DNA from 3 places in the Corynebacterium sp. KPL2895 genome. Region 3 is predicted to be linked to each of the others. Evidence: predicted binding sites of a transcription regulator. Region 3 holds the regulator's gene; each other region holds the start of a gene.

Region 1 (7,164 bases), on a different contig from region 3:
GCGGCGGATTCCTTGGCTCATTGCTGGGAGGATTACTTCTTGACCAAAGGAACGTGCAGACTGCACTCTTTGTTGAAGCTTGCGCCGTGGCGGTTTCGCTACTTGTCTTTTTCTTCCTCTACAAATCCACGTCCCAGGACAATTCAGTGCAGCTAAGACTGAAAGAATCTTCACCGAGCTTTTTCCAAAAGGTACTCGAGGCTCCTTCTCTCTTATTGAAAAATAGACGTTCTCGCTCCGCACTAACCAGCATTTGGGGAGCAATCATTTGCACCTCGATTTTCAACATTGCGCTTGTCTTCTATGTGACCAGTACCCTCCAAGCGAGCGGTACGGTATATGCAATCATCGCCCAGGCTTTCATCGTGGGCCGCATCTTTGGCGCACGATTTTCAGCCCATCTCAGCGCACACAATGCCGAGAAGGCCCTGACCGGAGCCGGCTTCGCCATGGGGTGTTTTATTGCTTTACCCGGTCTAATTCCCTCCTTGTGGCTCTGTATTCCATGCTTCTTCCTTAGCGGAGTATGCAATGCCGTTCAGGTGGCTGCACTGCGAATCATCGTTGTTGGAACCGTACCTGATGAGGTTAAGCCCAAAGCCCTTTCTACGATGGGATCGATAAATAGCTCTGCGATGCTTATCGGATACATCATCGGGGCGCCTGTCGTAAGCGCCATCGGCACTTGCCGTATCCGGAATTGGAACCTCCGTGCTTACAGTGGGACCAGTCCTGAAACACCGTTTGCAACAATGACCATGCGCGCACCTAGTTGCTGTTTTTCTGTTTCTTCGCGCGCAGCATATCCATGCTCATTACGGCGCCAATGATGGCGGCGTGTTGTTGCTCGTTGAGGCCTGGCACGATGCGCAGGAGATACGTGTTTTTACCCATGAAGTAGTTGCCCATGCCGGTCCATTTATTGGAGACATCGGCAAGCTGGCGATCCTGGGAGGTGATGGTGAGATTCCAGTCCCAGAAATCGCCGTGTACTTCGACATCGGCAAAGCCCTCCATCGTTAGTTCCATCTTGGTTTTGAACATGGAGAAACGCTTGGTGATAACGGCCATGGGCTGTTCAATTCCCGGCAGGTGCACCTCGTAGGTATCCCGCAGAAGATTCGGCGGATCCGAAATCGTCATGACTGTTTGTTGGGGGTTGCCTTCGGCATCCGTGAGCGCGACCTCCAAGCTCCGGGAGGGTTTAAACACCATGTCCTTGAGGCTGGTGGATTGCACAATGGTGCCGACGGGGGTCCCGTTGACATCAGAAATCATGAATCGATCTTTGAGGAAAGACTTGGTTTGGGAAATAACCAGCTCGTCTGGCGTGAATAAGTTTTGTATCATGCCTGCCAATGTATGGCATTGGGCGTTTTTAATCCTCCTCCCTAGGGGTGGTTTTTGCTTCTTTCTGTGCCTCGTGGGCCTCTTCGTAGGCTCGCGCACGGTGGGCGGTCATGGTTTGTGCAAAAGTCTGCACCCAATTCTTATTCTTTTCTGCCAGCGGGCCGGAGGGCTCGGTGACGGTCCAGGTGCCGTCTTCGAAGAGCCAAATAATGTCTCGAGTGTGCGGATCCATGACGTAGAAAGCCCGGCCATCGGTCTTTATGTTGTGGTGGTGCTGGCACAGGCACGCGAGGTTTGCGGGAGTCGTCGGTCCGCCATCCGCGTGGTTGATGCGGTGATCCTTTTGGCACACCGTGGCAGGACGGTTGCAGCCTGGGTAGCGACAGGTGCCGTCGAATCCTTCGAGGTAGGCTGCCATATCCGGCGGGGTGACGTATCCCTTTACCTCCTTATCCGGGTTCATTTCCCGGATCTTGGAGTAGGGCAGCGCGTTGGAGCGCGCTGGGTCGAGCCACCCAACGGATTCAATGAATGCGGGGGAGTTGGGGACATCGGTTGCCTTGTAAGCATTCAGGATGACTTGGGGTGCTTCGGTATTGCCGGTGAGGAGGGAAATGGCGGCATCGGCAAGCGAGCAATCCAGCTTGAGCGCAGTCTCCTTGATGCACTTATCTACGCACGCCATCACCGAGGGATCCGCGCTCAGCGTCATCGCCGAGGTATTGTTTCCCCAATTCTCCATGGTGTAGCGCGGCTGGGTCGGCCCCTTTTTGACCGCAAGCGTGTCATCTTCGAGGTTGATGAGCTCATTAATCTTCCTTTTAATCTGGGCTTGCGTCCGCATGGACTGGTTGGCGCGGGTGGGAGTGAGGTAGGCGGTGAGCTGCTCATCGATGCGCGCGACTACCTCCGGGGTCGGGTTGCCCAGGCGGTTAAGGGATTTATTGATGGCAATGAGGCGGTCTAAATCTAGGTGATAGAGCTGGTGCTGCAGTTCTTTCAGTTGGGGGAGCTCTTCCAGGCGGTACAGGGCCATCAGGATATGGCCGATTCGCCCTTCATTAACTCCGGTGGTGCGGTAGAGGGATTGGGTTACTAATTCGAAATCAGAATCGAGATCAGGGATCTGTTCAGTCCAGAACTCGTATTCAGATTTTCGCATCTCAAAAGCTAAGCGTGTAGTGGGGTCTTTGGTGTTGGTCGTGGAAAAGTGGGGATCTTCCATGGCGCTTAAAACCTAAATTTGTAGGGTGAACGTGTGTACGAACAACACTATAGAACACCCGCCGGACATTCGCCTGTTTTAAGGCGTTTTTGCAGGTAGGACTGCATATTCTTCCGTCAGGATAGCCAGCTTAAGAAGCAAAATTATGTGCTAGCTTGAGGAAGGTATGAGTCAGGAGCAGGAAACGCAGGAAGAACCCGGGCGTGCGTGGTGGCAGTGGTGGGCGCCCTTGGCGATGATCGCTGTCTTCTTGGGGCTCCCGCCGGCGATTTACCAGGCGGTTTCCGGCACGGTATTGCTCGGCATCATGGGTGGGCTTACCGTGCTTATTGCTCTTATCGATGCCACCACATTCCGCTACTCATGGACCATCTTCTGGGTTGCGGGCATCGCTTATTTCGCGGCCATGGAGATGTACTTCAACGAGGGGACATGGATTTACCTGCCGGTAGTGGTCCTTTTGGCGTGGGGTGCTAGCAAATTGGGCGCCAAGGTGAGGGAGCGCTGATGGAAATCTGGCGGTTGGACCACCCCGAGGCCGGCCTGCTCGAAGTTGAGCGCGGCTACGATGCCGAGTTCGCCGAGCGGGGCGAATGGCCCAAGGAGCCAAAGGAATTTACGCCGGTGCTTGGCGATGCCCCCTTTATCCGCCGCATCCAGCTCTGGCGGAAGAATCCTGCACCCCGCATGCAGATCGTGGTCGACCACGAGGTTCGCAGCCGGCACGACAAGCCGCGTGGTGGCCATTATTCATTGCAGAAGAAGCTGGAAAGCGATCTCTCATTCAGTGAGAATAATGCGCCGCGGACTAAGCCTTATTTAGATATCCAAGCCACGCCCTTTGGGGAGATACAGGATGTCTACTACCGCGATGGGGAGGAGGCCGTGGCCTTTGATCCGCCGCCGGGCTCCTTGGGTAAAAAGCGGCGCCGGGCAATGGAAGAAAGCCCCTTCAAGCGCGTGCTGTATCCACTGCTCGGTGGGCTGGGGAAGTCCGGGTGGGCCATCGCGATGATTGTTTTGGCTCCTATTATTAGCCGCATCCTCTCGCGCTTGCTGCCGGATTGGGAGCTGCCAGATGTAGATTTTCCGGAGATTTACCTACCGCTGCCGAATCTGCCGAATCTGCCGGAGCCACCGCAGATTACCTTACCCGCGCCGCAGTTTGCGGTGCACTTTGCTCCGCCGGAGTGGGTGGTTTTCCTTATGGATTACAGCAGGGTGTGGATGCCTATAGTTATTGCCATTGCCTTTGGGGTGATGGCGGTGCGCAATGCAAAGAAGTCGGAGGCGAAGAAGAAGGAGTGGCAGAACCATGAAGATTCGCGGCGCGATTGATGCGGAGGGCCGGTGCAAGCATTGGCATTCCCCGCTCGACGTGGTGGCCAATAAGTGCGCGACCTGTGGCGAGTACTTTGCGTGCATGCTGTGCCATGCGGAGCTGACGGATCATGAGTTTGGGCCCATGCTTGTCGATGCCCCCGCTGCCCTCTGCGGTTCCTGTGGCCTCGAGATGGATTACCGGCTGTATTCCTCTGTCGAGGCATGCCCGCAGTGTGGGCATATGTTTAATCCCGGCTGCAGCGCGCATGCCGGGATCTATTTTCAGGTCACCTCGTAAAAGCGAGGGGGGAGTGCTACTGGTTCAGGCCCAAGAAGCGGTTGACCAGGCTGTGGTAGGCGCGCACGGTGAGATCCAGGTCTTCGAGGTAGAGGTGCTCATCGTGGCTGTGTAATTGCGAGTTGGCGCTGGCCATATCGCGGCCCTCGGCATGCATGGCAAAGCCATAGGCGTTGCCGCCCTTGCGGCGAGCGAAGCGGAGGTCGGAGCCACCGGTGGCGTGGACGGGCACGACGTCTTTATCGGGGAAGAACTCTTTGGCGGTGGCCTCAATGGTGCGCCAGAGCTCGGTATTGGTGGAGGACTGGGTGGCGTTTTCGGTAATGAGGTGTTCGATTTCTACCTCATCGGCAAGATCGCCCAGTGCGCTGCGGAGGAAATCGTCCAAGTCTTCCTGGGTTTGCCCAGGGAAGGGGCGGATATCCATCTCGAGGTAGGCGTGGGAGGGAAGCACGTTGATGGCTCCGCCGGCACGCAGGACGGTCTCAGCGATGGTGGTGTGGCTAAAAGCATGGGCGTAGGCATCGAGGTTGCCGAACTTGGTGTAGTCACCGGTGCCATCGATAAGCTCTTTTTCGGTCTCAGGATCGAACTTGAAGGTGCGGACGAAGCCCTCCCAGATCTCGTTGGAGGCTGTGGGTGGCTCGGCCTCGGCGATGCGGCGGGCGACCTCGCCGATCTTTACGATGGCAAAGTCTTTGCCGTAGGGCGTTGAGCCGTGCCCGGCATCGCCGGTGACGTGGAGGCGGCGCTGGCCAGCACCCTTTTCGCCCACGTTGAAGCCCACCGCGCCGGGCAGGTGGCTACCGCCGGTCTCGGAGAGGCAGTTCTTCCAGGAGAAAGCATCGGGGTGGTTTTCTGCCATCCACCGTACGCCCAGGCCACCGCGGGCCTCTTCATCGGCCATGCCCACGAAGGCAAGCGTTCCGCCGGGGTTGCCGGCGCGCGCTACCTCGCGGGTGACGGCTGCCATGGTGGCGGTAATAAAGAGCATGTCTACGGAACCGCGGCCGTAGAGCTTGCCGTCTTCAATGAGGGCCTCGAAGGGTGGTTTGGTCCACTTGGGTTCGTCGACGGGCACGACATCGGTATGCCCCATAAGGGTGAGAGGCTCCTTGGCGGGATCGCCGGGTACGGTGACCACGATGGACACGCGGCCCGGGTGGGATTCAAAGCGCTCGATGGAGACGTCTTCACCGGCAAAAAAGTTCTCTAGCGTATCGGCATTGCGCACCTCAAAACCGGAATCCGGGGTGAGGTCGTTTACGCAAGCATTGCGGATGAGTTCTTGGAGGAGTTCGAGGGTGTCATCGTAAAGCGTCATGCCCCTTAGGGTAATCCCGCGAAAAAAATTTTGTGATTTTGGCCAAAGTTGAACGGCGTTCAAGTAGGGTTCACTGCATGAGCATCATCGACATCGCCCGTGAGAAAGCTCTGGAGCAAGGCAAAGGCCTTAACCAGGAAGAACTACTACAAGTACTGCAGGTTCCAGATTCCCAGCTGGAAGAAATTGCTGATATCGCCCACCAGACCCGCCTGAAGTGGTGCGGCCCGGACGTATCGGTGGAAGGCATTATCTCCATCAAGACTGGTGGTTGCCCAGAAGATTGCCACTTCTGCTCCCAGTCCGGCCTCTTCGAGTCCCCAGTGCGCGCAGTGCGCCTGAACATCCCTGAGCTGGTGGAGGCGGCACAGAAGACCGCCAAGACCGGCGCCACCGAATTCTGCATCGTTGCTGCGGTGAAGTCCCCGGATGACCGCCTGCTGGACCAGGTGGGCGAGGCCATCGCCGCCATTAACGATGCCGTTGACATCGAGATTTCCTGCTCCCTGGGCACCCTGACCCGCGAGCAGGCACAGCGCCTGAAGGACATGGGCGCACAGCGCTACAACCACAACCTGGAGACCTCCCGCTCCTACTTCCCCAACGTGGTCACCACCCACACCTGGGAAGAGCGCAAGAAGACCCTGGATTACGTGCGCGAGGTAGGCATGGAAGTCTGCTGTGGCGGCATCATCGGCATGGGCGAGTCCCTGGAGCAGCGCGCCGAGTTCGCAGCACAGCTGGCAGAGATCGATCCGTGCGAGGTTCCGATGAACTTCCTCGACCCTCGCCCGGGCACCCCGTTCGCTGACCGCCCGCTGGTTCCGCTGGGTGAGGGCCTGCGCGCCGTTGCTGCATTCCGCTTGGCGATGCCCTCCACCACCCTCCGCTTCGCCGGCGGCCGCGAGCTTTCGCTTGGCGATGACGGCACCGAGCGCGGTTTGCTCGGCGGCATCAACGCCATCATTGCCGGCAACTACTTGACCACCTTGGGTCAGGAAATCGAAAAGGATGTGGACATGCTGGGCCGCATCGATCTCCCGATCAAGGCTCTGTAGTGTCCGAGCCGAACTCTGAGTTGGCAACCGCCGTCCTGGCCGGGGACGAGCCAATTTTCCACCCCAATACCGGCAAGCCGATCGAAGAGGTCTTCAAGCTGCACCCCGCTGCAGCTGCTGGCCTCGACGTACCGCGCTACTGCCAGATCTGCGGCCGCCGCATGGTGGCCCAGGTGCGCCCCGATGGCTGGCACACCAAGTGCTCGCGCCACGGGGAGCTAGATTCTGAGTGGTTATACGTAGAGCAGCTACCAGAGAGCTAGCACTACCAAGATAAGGAGCCGCTGCCGTAAGGCAGGCGGCTCTTTTTCTATTGAAAAATGGCTCTGACCTGGGTATAGGTAAATCTACTTGCGAAATTTGGTGCGCTCTACTTTAGAGATTTGGTACTCTCTACTTTAGAGATTTGGTGCGTCCTACTTGCGAAATTTGGTAAATATATGTTTGTTCCTCGGCAGCTCAGTGGATCTATAACGCAGTTAATGAAATGGTTTCCAGTTGTCAGCGTGACGGGGCCGCGGCAGTCTGGGAAGTCGACTCTTCTGAGAGAAATGTTTCCGGACTTGTCATACCTCAATCTTGAGGA
Region 2 (7,164 bases), on a different contig from region 3:
GGTGGCCTCCCCGTTTTCATCCTTGGGTTGAAATTCCTCGTAGATGGCAGACCGAGCGCTGTCTACCTCTTCTTGGCTCAAGCGCTCAGAGGTGATTTCGAGCGTCTCAGAATCACCGGCACCAACGATGCGCACTTGCTCCGGTTCAACGCCAGTGGAGTCCTCGAAGACGGTAGCTACCTCGTCTTCTTTCAAGTCCCCAGCAGGCATGGACAAGGTGGTGCCACCCTCAAAGTCGAGGGAAAGCGTAAATCCACGAATCAAGATAGCGACGATGGCAGCGACGAGGAGCGCGGCGGTAATCCCGTACCACCGTTTGGTATGGCCAATGAAGTCATAGCCACGCTCGTCTTCATAGAGGCGATCTAAACGCGAAATCTTATTTTTAGTCGATACGGCCATGATTATTTCTCCTCATCTTCCGCAGCTGCTGAAGGCGAAGAACTCTCAGACGAGTCGGCGCCAACGGATGCCGAATTTTCAGTGGAGCGCTCCTCCGGCGCAGTAGCGGAAGAACGGGAATCTCCGTAGTAGCCGCGCTCGCGCCGCTCTTCAATCAGCGCATAAATTCCACCCAAACCATTCATCGATGGCTTGGCTGCCGCAGGGCGGCGGCCAATAATCTGCATCAACGGTGCCATGACCAAGAAGGACACGACGAGGTCGAAGACCGTGGTCAGGCCCAAAGTAAACGCGAAGCCCTTCACTTCACCGATGGCGAGGAAGTAGACAATGACAGAACCGATGAGTGTCACCGCATTACCGGTCACGATGGTGCTGCGCGAGCGCTCCCAGGCCTTCTGCGTTGCTGACCTAAAGGTTCTACCTTCTAAGAGTTCATCCTTGATGCGCTCGTAGTAGACCACGAACGAGTCCGCTGTCGCACCGACACCGATGACCAAACCGGCGATACCGGAAAGGTCGAGCGAGTACCCAATCCAGCGCCCCAGCAGCACAATAGCGCCGTAGGTCAGCAGGGCAGAGCCGAGCAAGAAGATAACGGACACACCACTGAGCGCGCGGAAGTAGTACAGCGAGTAAAGGATGACCAAAATCAAGCCTGCCAAGCCAGCCCAAAGACCAGCTTCTAGCGCTGCCTTACCCAGTGTCGGAGGAATGGACTCCACCGTGCCACCGGGCTCGCCATTCTCGCCGGCAAAGGACAGCGGCAATGCGCCGTAGCGCAGGTTATTGGCTAGGTTATTGGCTTCTTCTTGGCTAAATTCACCATTAATGGAGGTAGCGGAACCATACGGGGTAGCACCCTGGATAACCGGCGCAGAAATGACAGCCGAGTCAAGGGTGATAGCAATCTGGTCGTTCAGATGCTCCCGCGTAAGGTCAGCCCAGGTCTGGGAGCCGTTCGGGCCGTTGCCAGTCTTGAAGGAGAAGCTGATCTCCATCTGGCCGGACTGCGGGTTGAGGCCACCGTTGATCGGGGAATTGGTATCAATCTCATTACCCGTCAAACGGGTACCGTCTTCATCCTCAATGCCACTGAGCAACGGGGCTGGCTCCAAGACATAAGGAGTGCCGCTGTCGTAATCACAGGTAACAAAAGGCTTGGACGGATCGTCTGCGCCAGCCAGCGGGTCAGCGGCTCCCTGGCACGTCAAAAGTGAAGAGGCCGCTGCCTGCGTAGTCGGATCCTCCGATTGGCGGTCCTTCAACAACATCTCGGTGATTTCATCGCGACGCTCGGTCTGCTCAATTGAGTTGGACGGCTCATCCAAAGGCTTAGCGGAAACCTTCGGGGCCTTGACGTCTTTCGCTTCCTTGCCCTCAGCCTGCGCTTCTTGCTGGGCAACGGCATTGGTGACGTCTTCCAACTTCTTGTTAGCTTCTTCCTTATCTAGGACGCCGTATTTGACCCAGCGGTTGGCCATATCCTCCAGCTCTTTGTCGAGCTTGTCCAAATCCGGCGCCGAGGGTTGCGCCACCGGGCGGAAGTACAACTGAGAGGTCTGCCCCACTGCTTGGGCCTGCGAGGCGTCCTCGCCCGGTACTGTGATGACGAGGGTATTGCCGTTGATGACGACCTCGGAACCAGAAACGCCCATACCGTTCACGCGCTGTTCCAAAATATTGCGCGCCTGCCGTAGCTGGTCCTGGGTGGGGTCTTCACCTTGTGGTGCCAAGGTAACGCGCGTGCCGCCCTGCAGGTCAATGCCTAGCTTTGGGGTGGCTTGGCGGTTTCCGGTGAAAAAGACCAGCGCATAGATAACGACCACGATAAGCCCAAAAAGCGCGAGGGCGCGTTTAGGCCATTGGCGGTTGCTATTTTTCATAGCGCCTCGAGATGATGCGGACAACGATATTCTCCTGTGCACTGCAAACCAGGGTGATTAAACATTAAATACGGCCCGCCCAATTCGGCACGGGCACGTTAACAACGCACAATCGTACGTCATGGAACAACATTTTCCTTAACGGGGTCCGCGATTCAGCGAAAATGTGTCAGGTTCTACGTTTCCCTTAAGCCAATTGCAGGTTCAGAGAACACTAGCCGTGTGCACAGGGTGCGCCCGCGCCTGCCTTCGTTGAGAGCACGGGCGATAACGAGGAATTAGCGGTTAGAGGGCTGCTCGCCTTCCCCACCATTGAATCCGTCATCATTATTGTTCTTACCGTTGTCGCGCTGTGGCTCTCCAGCATTGTCTGCACCACCGCGGGCGAGGTTCTGAGCTTCGCTTTCGGTGCGAACCACCGCCATCTTGTCAAAGGTAAGGGTAACCCCCGGGGAAACCTCGAGGTCCACACTGGTATCGGTGGTTCCGCGCACCACGCCGTGGACACCGCCAGCGGTCACGATGCGATCTCCATTCTGCAGGGAGTTCTGCAGCGATTGCATGTCGTTTTGGCGCTGGCGTTGCTTACGCATCGCCATAAAGGAAGGAATGATGAACAAAATGACAATGATTATGAGAAAGATGATTTCCATAACTTTCCAGTATGCCAGACTGTTTGGTTCACAAAAACCATGGGCTAGTTCCACCTCACTGACACCATCAGCGAGGTGTTCATGCTCCCTTAAAACAGCCCAATTGCCCCATCCGGAGGCGTCAGGCCCAGGTGCTGCCAGGCGGCTGCGGTGGCTACTCTGCCCCGCCCAGTGCGCGAAATCATGCCGGCGCGAACCAAGTACGGCTCACATACCTCCTCCACAGTGGAGGGTTCCTCACCAACGGCGATGGCCAAGGTATTAACACCCACCGGCCCACCACCATGACCATTGATCAGGGCATTAAGAACGGCGCGGTCTAGCCGGTCCAACCCCATTTCATCAACATCGAATACCTCCAACGCCCCCTGCGCGGCGGAAAGATCGATGCGCCCGGTGCCATTGACCTCCGCATAGTCGCGCACGCGGCGCAGTAGGCGGTTGGCGATGCGCGGAGTGCCGCGCGAACGCGAGCCGATTTCAACGGCGGCATCATCGTCGATGGCGACGTCCAAGATATGTGCCGCACGCTTGATCACATGGGTGAGATCCTCGGTGCTGTAGTACTCCATTTGGGCGGTAAAGCCGAAGCGATCCCGCAGCGGACCAGTGAGCATTCCCGCTCGCGTTGTGGCTCCGACCAACGTAAACGGCGGGATCTCCAAGGGGATCGAGGTAGCTCCCGGCCCCTTGCCCACAATCACATCGATGCGGAAATCCTCCATGGCCATATAGAGCATTTCTTCGGCGGGGCGGGCTATGCGGTGGATCTCATCGATGAAGAGCACGTCGCCTTCCATGAGGTTCGAAAGCATGGCCGCGAGATCTCCCGCCCGCTCCAGCGCTGGACCCGAAGTCATGCGCAGCGACGTCCCAAGTTCCTGCGAAATGATCATGGCCATCGTGGTCTTACCCAGGCCGGGCGGACCCGATAGCAGGACGTGGTCTGGGGTGACCCCGCGGTTCTTCGCGCCAGTCAGCACGAGGGACAGCTGTTCCCTCACCTTTGGCTGCCCAATAAATTCCGTCAGGGATTTCGGGCGCAGGGAGCGCTCGATATCGTGTTCTTCGGCGTGAGCGGTGGCTTCCACATCACTATTGTGCTGTGAATCGTGCGCCTCATTCATTCCCTCCGGGAGGTTGAACTCGGTACGCTCAATATCGGACATGCTGTAGCCTTCGTGTCTTCTTGACGTCGTGTTCTTTTAACCCTGCTTACCCAACTGGGCTAGGGCCGCGCGCAGCAAGGTCGACGTATCCGCCGCGGGGGCTTCGGCATATGCCGCCTCCACCACGGGACGAGCCGCCTTCTCAGTAAATCCTAGGCCCAAGAGGGCTTCAGTAACGCTATCGACAACTGGGCCACCACCGCTTGTTGCCGCCGGCGCCGCATCAGCCGTTGGAGTTCCAGCAAAGCGCTTTACCTTATCTTTAAGCTCCAAGGTAAGGCGTTGGGCCATCCGCTTGCCGACGCCCGGAATAGACTGCAGCGCCTTAACATCCTCCCCGCCAATGGCTGCAGCCAGCTCTTCTGCTCCCATGACGGATAATGCAGCCAAGGCGAGTTTAGGGCCCAAGCCGGACACGGATTGCAGCACCTGGAACATTTCGCGATCGTCATCGCTGGTAAAACCGTACAGGGTCAACGCATCTTCCTTGACCACCAAGGTAGTGAGTACAAAGGCGGTTTCTCCGCGGCGCAGGGTTCCCAACGTCTTTGCGGTGGCCAAGAACTTATAGCCCACCCCTCCGCAATCAATAACGCCGTGATCTAAACCAATGAGGAGGACTTCTCCCCGCAATGCCGCAATCATTTTCTACCGTGCCTTCCTACCTGTGTACGCGTTCGCCATGACCTTGTATTTAATAAAACTTAGTGGGTGAGCAGTGCATTAGGGCTTGATGCTCTTCCCCCGCCCGCGGACACCACTGGTCTTTGCACCAAGCCCTAAACCGGTACTATCCATCCTGACAATCGCTGGCGCCCGCCAGCAATGACAGACAGCCAGCGCCAATGCGTCCGCTGCATCCGCCGGCTTGGTCGGCTCCGTAAGCCCCAGGATACGAGTAATCATCGCCGTCATTTGTTTCTTATCGGCGCGTCCGTTGCCAGAAATAGCCTTTTTCACCTCGGACGGGGTGTACATATACACCGGAATATCCCGCTCGGCGGCCGCGAGCACGAGGACTCCTACGACGTGTGCAGTCTGCATGACGGTCGAAACCTGGCCGCGTTCGAAGACGCGCTCTATGGCAACCACATCCGGCGAATAATCGTCCATCCACTCCTTAGCCGCAACGGACAGCCGCAGGAGCCGCTCGGTTAAATCTTTATCGCTCGGGGTCCGCACCACGCCAACGGAGACGGGAAGAATTGCGCGCCCGCGGCCTGCTTGGACCACGGACAGGCCACAGCGAGTAAGCCCAGGGTCGATGCCCATCACGCGCATGCCTTCGATATTCACACCCGCCCACTCCCCGTTCCGCGGCCTCGTCGTTTCTAGTCTCAATTCCCCATTATGTCTTACACACACATGTTCTACAACACGGCGTGAATTTTAGACTGCCCCAATAAAAACACAACAAAGCTCGGCGCCGGAATCTCCGCATGCGCGAAGACCCGCCACCGAGCTAGTGCCCCAATAAGTGCAGGAACCCTATTCTGCGTTGAGCTCCGCTAGGACCTCTTCCGATAGATCCATATTGGTATATACGTTCTGGACGTCGTCGGATTCTTCCAAAACATCGATGAGGCGGAAGATCTTCTTGGCGTCATTGGCCTCGAGGGGAACCTCAACTGAGGCACGGAAATCGTTATCGGAGTCATCGACTTCGATATCTGCTTCCTTAAGGGCTTCCCTGACAGCCTGCACATCCGTGGGAGCGCAGATGATCTCAAATTTCTCGCCCTGGTCTTTGACCTCTTCAGCGCCGGCATCGAGCACTGCCATCAAGACATCGTCCTCACTCAGCTCACCCTTTTCCAACAAGACATAACCGGTGCGGGAGAACATATAAGCAACCGAGCCGGATTCACCCAGGTTGCCGCCATTTTTGCTCATCGCTGTGCGGACATCGGTAGCCGCGCGGTTGCGGTTATCGGTCAAGCATTCAATCAGCATTGCGACGCCATTGGGGCCATAGCCCTCGTACATGATGGTCTCCCAGTCGGCACCACCAGCTTCTTCACCAGAGCCGCGCTTGCGGGCGCGCTCGATGTTGTCATTGGGGACAGAGGCCTTTTTGGCCTTCTTAATCATGTCATCGAGCGTTGGGTTGGCCGCAGGATCACCACCGCCGGTTCGCGCCGCCACTTCAATGTTCTTAATGAGCTTGGCAAATTCCTTGCCGCGCTTGGCGTCATTGGCAGCCTTCTTGTGCTTGGTAGTTGCCCATTTTGAGTGGCCTGACATTAAGTCCCTTTCTAATTGGGTTCTAAATCTGTTGACAATTATACGTGCCCTGCACGAACTGGGAAAAGCGCCCCCATGATACAGACGCTTTTCTAGACGTTATGCCAATTGCCGTGCGCAGAACCGCTACCTAAGTTCTCATCAAGGAACCGAGTCAAGCCTTCTTGGTTGACCAATGCAACGAGTTCGCCCTGCTCATTGAATAATTTACCGCGCGCGATCGCCGTTCCTTGCGCTGCTGTGGGCGATACCTGCTCATAGAGCAACCACTCATCCACGCGAAAGGGGCGAAGAAACCATACCGCATGGTCAAGGCTTGCCAGTTGCACCTTCTCCCCCTGGTGCGGAATGAGCGCCGCCCGGATAAGGGTCATATCGGACATATACGTCAGGGCGGCGCGGTGGAAGTCGGGGTCACTCCCAAGCTCGCCGGTATTGCGGAACCAAATATGGCGATATCCGGCACCTGTCACCTCCGCGGCGGCATCATCGCGGCCCTCATCGGGCACCAAACGAATATCCCAATCGGCCCACTCCTTCAAGATAATCCGGGTGGAATAGGGCGCCCCGCCGCCACGGCGAGCGGCTTCATCGGGGCTTAATACCTGCGGTGCCACATCCTGATGTTCGGGACCTGCATCTCCATCGCGGTGGAAACTAGCCAGCATAATAAAGACGAGGCGGCCGCCTTGGATGACCCGAACCTGCCGGCTGGCAAAGGAACGACCATCACGCAGCCTTTCTACCTGCAACTCCAGCGGCTTTTTCGTATCACCTGGGCCAACGAAATAACCATGGAGGGAATGCACC
Region 3 (7,164 bases):
TCGACATCGGCCGAGGCCGCCGCGGACTCATCGGCCACACCCAGCCGCGCCGCATCGCCGCGCGGACCGTCGCCGAGCGCATCGCCTCCGAGCTCGACCAAGACATTGGGGAGTCGGTGGGCTACGCCATCCGCTTCGATGACCAGGTCTCTGATACCACCGCCGTAAAACTCATGACGGACGGCATCCTGCTAGCGGAAATGCAGCGCGATCGCTTCCTTAATAAGTACGACACCATCATTATCGATGAGGCACACGAGCGCTCTTTGAATATCGACTTCCTCTTGGGGTATCTCAAGCGGTTGCTTCCCAAGCGGCCCGATCTCAAAGTGATCATCACCTCCGCGACGATCGATCCGGAAAGTTTTGCCGAGCACTTCGCCCAACCCGATGGCACCCCCGCGCCCATCATTGAAGTCTCCGGGCGCACATACCCGGTAGAAATCCGCTACCGTCCCCTCGAATTCGAGGCCGGTGGAAAGCTGGTGGATCAAGACCCGCTCGATGGCTTAACCGAGGCCATCGAGGAGCTCATGGCAGAAGGCGACGGCGATATCCTCTGCTTTTTCCCAGGCGAGCGCGATATCCGCGATGCCATGGAAGCAATCGAGGCCAAAAAATGGAAGAACGTCGAGGTCGCGCCCCTCTTCGGGCGCCTATCCAACCAGGAACAACACCGCGTATTTAGCAATCACCGCGGGCGGCGCATCGTTTTGGCTACCAATATCGCCGAAACCTCGCTGACCGTACCCGGAATCCGCTATGTCGTGGATACCGGCACCGCGCGTATCTCGCGCTATTCCACGCGGACCAAGGTACAACGCCTGCCCATCGAGCCCATTTCGCAGGCCTCTGCCAATCAGCGCTCGGGTAGGTGCGGCCGCGTCGCCGATGGCATCGCTATCCGCCTCTACAGCGAGCAAGACTTTCAAAGCCGACCAGAGTTTACTGATCCGGAAATCCTGCGCACCAACCTGGCCAGCGTCATTTTGCAGATGGTCTCGCTCAAGCTCGGCGATATCGAGAAATTCCCCTTCCTCCAGCCACCCGAGTTCAAGGCCATTCGCGATGGCCTCAACCTCCTCCACGAGCTCGGTGCCCTCCAAGACAAGCACGAGAAACCGGCGCTGACCGAAACCGGCCGCAATTTGGCCCGCATCCCACTCGATCCCCGCATGGCACGCATGCTTATCGAGGCCCATACCAACGGCTGCCTCCACGATGTCATCGTCATCGTTGCCGCCATGACCATCCAAGACGTGCGCGAACGCCCGCTGGAGTACCAAGCGCAAGCTGATCAAGCGCACGCGCGCTTTAAGGACAAGACCTCTGACTTTTTGTCCATGCTGAAGTTGTGGGATTACATCAAACAGACCCGCAATGAGCAATCAGGCAATAAATTCCGCAAGCGCATGAAGCAGGAGTTTCTCCACTACATGCGCATCCGCGAGTGGTTCGACTTGGTCCGCCAGCTCAAAGACGTCTCCAAGCAATTGGGTTGGGACTACCAAGGGGGCACCGAGCGCCGCGCCGACGATATTCATATTGCGCTGCTATCCGGGCTGCTTTCCAATATTGGTGCCCGCGACGGCAATTCCAAGGAATTCCACGGCGCCCGCAATACTCGCTTCCTTGTCTTTCCAGGTTCCGCCTTGGCCAAAAAGCCGCCGGAGTTCCTCATGGCAGCAGAGCTCGTCGAAACCTCTCGGCTTTGGGCCCGCGATGTTGCCGCCATCGATCCGGCGTGGGTGGAAAAGCTTGGCGCCGATCTGCTTAAACACAACTATTCCGATCCCACGTGGTCCCGCAAGCGCGCGGCCGCCATCGCACACCAGAAGTCCACGCTCTACGGCGTGCCCATCGTCGCGGATCGCACCGTGCCCTATCACCGCGTGGATCCCGTCGCGGCGCGCGATATGTTCATCCGCAATGCGCTTATCGCCGGCGAGTGGAACGCGCACCACGACTTCCTCAAGGCAAACGCGCAGGCCCTTGATGAAGCGGCCGAATACGAGGAAAAGGCCCGCCGCCGCGGCCTTATCGTGGATGAGGATACCCTCTTCGATTTCTATGACCAGCGCATTCCCGCCAAGGTCACCACGGGCCGCCATTTCGATTCCTGGTGGAAGAAAAAGCGCCGCCAGGAACCCGATCTGCTGAATTTCGACCCAGCCACGCTTGTCGATGACTCCCACGACGTAACCGAAGTCTCCTTCCCAGATCACTGGCGCAAGGGATCCATCGATTACGAGCTGACCTATAGGTTCGAACCCGGCGACCCGCTCGATGGCGTCACCGTGATGGTGCCTGTGCCCATGCTTGCCGGGCTTGATACCGAAGGCTTCGATTGGCTCGTTCCCGGCCTGCGATTCGAGCTCGTCAACGAACTTATTCGTTCCCTTCCCAAGGCCCTGCGGCGCACGGTCGTGCCAGCCCCGGAATTTGCCGAACGCGCCATGGACCGGCTCATTCCCTTCGAAGGCCCCCTTACCCAGCAGCTTGCCGATGTCCTACGCGAGCTCGGTGGCCACGGCATCAACGCCTCCGACTTCCAACCGGACAAGTTGCCGGATCATTTGCGGATGAACTACGCGGCCATCGACAAGCGTGGCACCATCATCGACTCCGATAGGGACCTTGCCGCCCTGCGCGAGCGCCAGGCCGGGCACATCAAATCGTCCGTCTCTCAAGTTAGCCGCACCGCCGAATCGACCGCAGTCAGCGAGTGGACCGACGATACCCTCGGCACCGTTGACGAGACCGTCACCACCACCGTTGACGGCCACGAAGTCACCGCCTACCCAGCGCTGGTGGCCACCAAAGACGGCGTGGAGCTTAAGGTTCACCCCACCAAGGCCGCTGCCGATGCCGCCATGGTCACCACCACCCTCACGCTCTTGATGCGCGAAATTTCTGTCTCGACCGCGCAAATGGTCAAGGGGCTGCCCTTGCAACAGCGCGTCGCCGTGGACTCTTATCCGCATGGCGGTGCCGACGGGCTGGTCAATGACGCACGCGTCGCGGCAATCCGTGACCTCATGCTCGAAGCCGGCGGCCCCGTGCGCTCCCCAGAGGCGTTTACCGAGCTCAAGGATTCCGTAAAACCACAGGTCCCCGGCCGCGTGCGGCAATCAATTGTTTCGATAGCCCCCGGCCTGGCTGAGTATTCCAATCTCCGCGCCGAGCTTTCTCACTGGGACGGTCCCGCCATCGACGATATGGAAAAGCAACTCGCTTTCCTTCTCCCGCCGAATGCCATCACCGTGCACGGAGCCGCGCACCTGCGACACCTTCCCCGCTACATCCAGGCAATGCGGATCCGCTTGGAAGACCTGTCGCTCGACCCAGATCGCGATGCCGACCGTCAGGCCGAGGTAGATAACGCCATGGCCTACCTGGCAAACCGGCTGCGCAACCTCCCCGCGGGTCGTGAAAAGACGCGCGAGGTCAAGGACCTCCACTGGATGATCGAGGAATTGCGGGTCTCGCTATTCGCCCAGCGCCTCGGAACGGCGCACGCGGTATCCCTGCGGAGGATCCAGAAGGCAGTGGATAAACTGCGCTGACCTCCCAGCACCTCGAGTCCCCGTCACCCGCTGAGAACTCCGCTCCCGCCATCGCTGGTCGGTCGGCTGGCTAACCAAAACCGCCAGCCGACTATCGCCGCAGCCCAAACACAACTGCCGCCCATGCGCCGCTGCCGACGAACCACAAGGAAATCCGTTCTCTTGGCCGCCGGCGCCATGAGAATTAGCCGACCACAGCGAAATAATGATGCAAAAAGCCAGCTAAAACTGCTCTAAACCTGCACTCGCATGGCCGTATAACTGCTAAGAAACCGCCATAAGCCCCGCATTTTAAAGGTCCCCGCGATCGCGTCGCCGCATCAGTCGAATCTCCGATTCAAAATCGTCCGCGCTCTCGAAAGATTTATATACCGAGGCAAAGCGCAGATATGCGACCTCGTCTAGGTCGCGCAGCGGCTCAAGGATCGCAAGCCCAATTTCGTTGGCGTTAACCTGCGATGACCCATGGCCCCGCACTGTTTCCTCAACTTCTTGTGCCAACTTCTTAAGGGCATCATCGCTAACATCTCGGCCCTGGCAAGCGCGCCTGACACCCCGAATGAGTTTGTCCCTGCTAAATGGTTCTGCAAGGCCGTTTCTCTTAACGACCAGCAGTACGGCCTTTTCCACAGTGGTAAAACGCCCTTTACACGAAGCACACTCGCGGCGGCGCCGTATCGATGCGCCTGCATCAACCACGCGAGAGTCAATAACGCGGGATTGTTCGTTATGGCAAAACGGGCAGTACACGCTAGTCCTTTCGCTATTTTAGCTTCTCGGCTTAGTTTACCCCGAGGCCAAACCAGGATTCAGACGCCAATACACCAGACTCCTGTTACCGGCATGCCTGCCTCGTTAAGTGAGCAGGTCTCGTCTAATCAGAGGAAGGCAAGCTGATGGCAAAAAAGACGCCAAGCCTAAAGCCCTCCCAACGCTCGCTTAAGTACTAGATGCATTACTGAACGAGCGCTGCTTCTACTTGCTGTACCGAAGCGCCAGGTTCAGTCGGTGCCTCAGCGCTCGTGCCCATCAATCCGCCGACGACCGTGCCAAAAAATACCGCAGCGCCGAACACAGCACCAAGGAGATAATTCTTGCGTGAACTCTGGGCATCGTCTTCTTCGATCGTCTTGTTCGCCACATTAGGCAACGAATACTCTTCAGTCCACATATTCGAATCCCCTTTAGAATTCGTTCGATATTCAGAATCTAGTGTCCTAATTTTTCCTCTTTCAGAGCGGGGATGCTGAGCACCCCACCTACGATCATCAATATCCCAGATAGCGGCTGAAGGTACGATCTGTGGACGTACCGAGTGCTGTTTAACCATGTTATTGCGAGAGTTAAGTAGTTGAGACATTTCTTTCCTTTCGACGACCGCCGTAAGTCTAAAGCGGCCCCTTGACACGACAGAAGCATAATGTCGCTCCTGTGTTCGAGATTGATTCTATGTTCGATTTATAGCATTCCTTCGAAAACCTGTCCAGTTTTGTGTGCAAATCTCGAACGCCTGTACTTTTCGTGCTACAAATGGGTTATGGCACGCAACTGCCACCCAGTCCCCTTTTCAAGCCACGACCGCAGAACCTCAGACCCCTAGCTAGGAGCCGCACATGGGCCGCAAAAAAGCAAGCAACGCAAAGAACGATTACGCTTCTCTTTCCGAAAGGCAACGCCGCATCCTGAACGTCATCAGCGATGCGGTGATGTTACGCGGCTACCCACCCAGCATCCGCGAAATTGGCGATGCCGCAGGCCTGCAATCCACCTCGTCCGTGGCCTATCAGCTCAAGCAGCTGGAAGAAAAGGGCTTCTTGCGCCGCGATCCTAATAAGCCACGCGCGGTCGATGTGCGTCACCTCAATACTGACGACGGCGAAAAGAAACCAGGTCGTAAATCTAAAGAGGCCACCGATACCTCTGCCCGCAGCCCTGAAGAGTCCGCTGCCGTAGCTTATATTCCAGTCGTGGGACGCATTGCCGCCGGTGCACCGATCACCGCAGAGGAAAATATTGATACGTATTTCCCCATGCCGGACGAGGTCGTCGGCGGCGGCGAGCTTTATATGTTGCAGGTTGTGGGTGATTCCATGCAGGATGCCGGCATCCTTAACGGCGACTGGGTCATCATCCGGTCGCAGTCAGTGGCTGAGGAAGGCGAGTTTGTCGCCGCGCTTCTCGATGACTCCGAGGCCACCGTCAAGGAATTCCACCGCGACTCCTCCGGCGTGTGGCTCCTTCCCCACAATGATGCCTACCCACCCATCAACGGCGACGATGCAGAGATTATGGGCAAGGTAGTATCCGTCTTCCGCAAGCTCTAAGTCGCGCCAGGCAGATGTGAACTCGCTGTACGCCGGTTCTTCACCAGCGGCCATAACCGCTACCTGTATTCTGCGCCCGCTTCCTTGAAACGCATTCTTTCGACCCACTCGCACAGCCCTGTCTCCCCGACTTGGAGAGCAGGGCGTACCAGTTTTACCGAAGTTTAAGACCGTTCATCCATACAATCACGCCCCACAAAACCAACTTGAACTCGGGCTCCCTATTGATAAAGCACCCCCGAAATAACGGATCCGTAAGTTAACCGCTAATTGGTCTGACTTTCATCAAGGTGAAATATTGCTTACTGACCAGCAAGTTTTGTTCAAAAACGGACAGCCGCACAAACCTGCATTTTTGTTTTCGTCCGATTACCGCTGAATTTTGACACAATGGAGGAAGAAATCCCACATCATATAGCTTTCACCGCGCACCTGCATACGCAAATGGAGTAACCGCCCGGCCGAAGGCAAGGAGCAAGGAGGGTCCGTGTACGCAGAGGAGCGACGCCGCCAAATCGCGTCCCAAACTGCTGTCGAGGGTCGCGTTAATGTCACCGATTTATCAGAGCGTTTCGATGTGACTGCCGAAACCATCCGCCGCGACCTAGCTGTGCTGGATAGAGAGGGCGTTGTCCACCGCGTGCACGGCGGCGCCGTTGCTTCGCAAGCCTTCCAAACCGCAGAGCTCACGCTCGATACCCGTCAGCGATCCGCATCGGGGGCCAAGGCCGCCATCGCGCATGCCGCGCTCGATTTCCTTCCCCCTGGCGGCGGCAGCATTTTTTTGGACGCCGGCACCACCATCAATACCTTTGCCGAGCTCATCAGCCAGCAATACCCGCAAGCGCAGTTCAATATCGTCTCCAATAGCCTGCCCATTGCGCTGTCCCTCGCCAATAGTGGCGTCCCCGATGTCCAGCTCCTCGGCGGAACCGTACGCGCAATCACTCAGGCCGTCGTCGGCGATACCGCCTTGCGCACCATGGCGCTCATGCGTGCCGATGTCGCCTTTATCGGCACCAATGCCCTGACCCTCGATCACGGCTTGTCTACGGCCGATTCCCAAGAAGCAGCCATCAAATCCGCCTTCGTCACGAATGCCCACAAGGTCGTGGTCATGTGCGATTCCAGCAAATTGGGCAACGACTACCTGGTGAGCTTCGCTTCCATTGCCGATATCGATGTCGTCATCACTGATTCCGGCACGCCGGAATCCTTCGTCGATGCTCTCCGCGAGCGCGAGATAGACGTTGTGTTAGCCAGCGAATAGATCC

Evidence for each region. The regulator LexA, encoded in region 3, represses DNA repair genes until DNA is damaged. The targets are predictions, from matches to a motif close to CGAACANNTGTTCG.
Region 1: the regulator LexA is predicted to act here: its motif matches at 2,602-2,615, upstream of ABRP95_RS07705 (HNH endonuclease signature motif containing protein).
Region 2: the regulator LexA is predicted to act here: its motif matches at 5,469-5,482, upstream of ruvC (crossover junction endodeoxyribonuclease RuvC).

What each region holds. Positions count from the first base shown of each region.
Region 1 covers NZ_JBEHFY010000014.1:59,240-66,403, reverse strand. The annotation lists gene ABRP95_RS07715 (MFS transporter) at 1-830, shown strand, start outside; gene ABRP95_RS07710 (LURP-one-related/scramblase family protein) at 769-1,350, opposite strand; gene ABRP95_RS07705 (HNH endonuclease signature motif containing protein) at 1,379-2,575, opposite strand; gene ABRP95_RS07700 (heme transporter) at 2,742-3,083, shown strand; gene ABRP95_RS07695 (hypothetical protein) at 3,083-3,913, shown strand; gene ABRP95_RS07690 (CHY zinc finger protein) at 3,891-4,196, shown strand; gene ABRP95_RS07685 (M20/M25/M40 family metallo-hydrolase) at 4,213-5,520, opposite strand; gene bioB (biotin synthase BioB) at 5,598-6,578, shown strand; gene bsaP (biotin synthase auxiliary protein BsaP) at 6,578-6,841, shown strand; gene ABRP95_RS07670 (ATP-binding protein) at 7,019-7,164, shown strand, end outside.
Region 2 covers NZ_JBEHFY010000001.1:10,286-17,449, reverse strand. The annotation lists gene secF (protein translocase subunit SecF) at 1-402, opposite strand, end outside; gene secD (protein translocase subunit SecD) at 405-2,288, opposite strand; gene yajC (preprotein translocase subunit YajC) at 2,567-2,941, opposite strand; gene ruvB (Holliday junction branch migration DNA helicase RuvB) at 3,031-4,110, opposite strand; gene ruvA (Holliday junction branch migration protein RuvA) at 4,147-4,755, opposite strand; gene ruvC (crossover junction endodeoxyribonuclease RuvC) at 4,834-5,406, opposite strand; gene ABRP95_RS00065 (YebC/PmpR family DNA-binding transcriptional regulator) at 5,599-6,354, opposite strand; gene ABRP95_RS00060 (acyl-CoA thioesterase) at 6,447-7,164, opposite strand, start outside.
Region 3 covers NZ_JBEHFY010000005.1:79,176-86,339, reverse strand. The annotation lists gene hrpA (ATP-dependent RNA helicase HrpA) at 1-3,566, shown strand, start outside; gene nrdR (transcriptional regulator NrdR) at 3,858-4,316, opposite strand; gene ABRP95_RS03495 (hypothetical protein) at 4,522-4,926, opposite strand; gene lexA (transcriptional repressor LexA) at 5,180-5,890, shown strand; gene sugR (transcriptional regulator SugR) at 6,378-7,160, shown strand.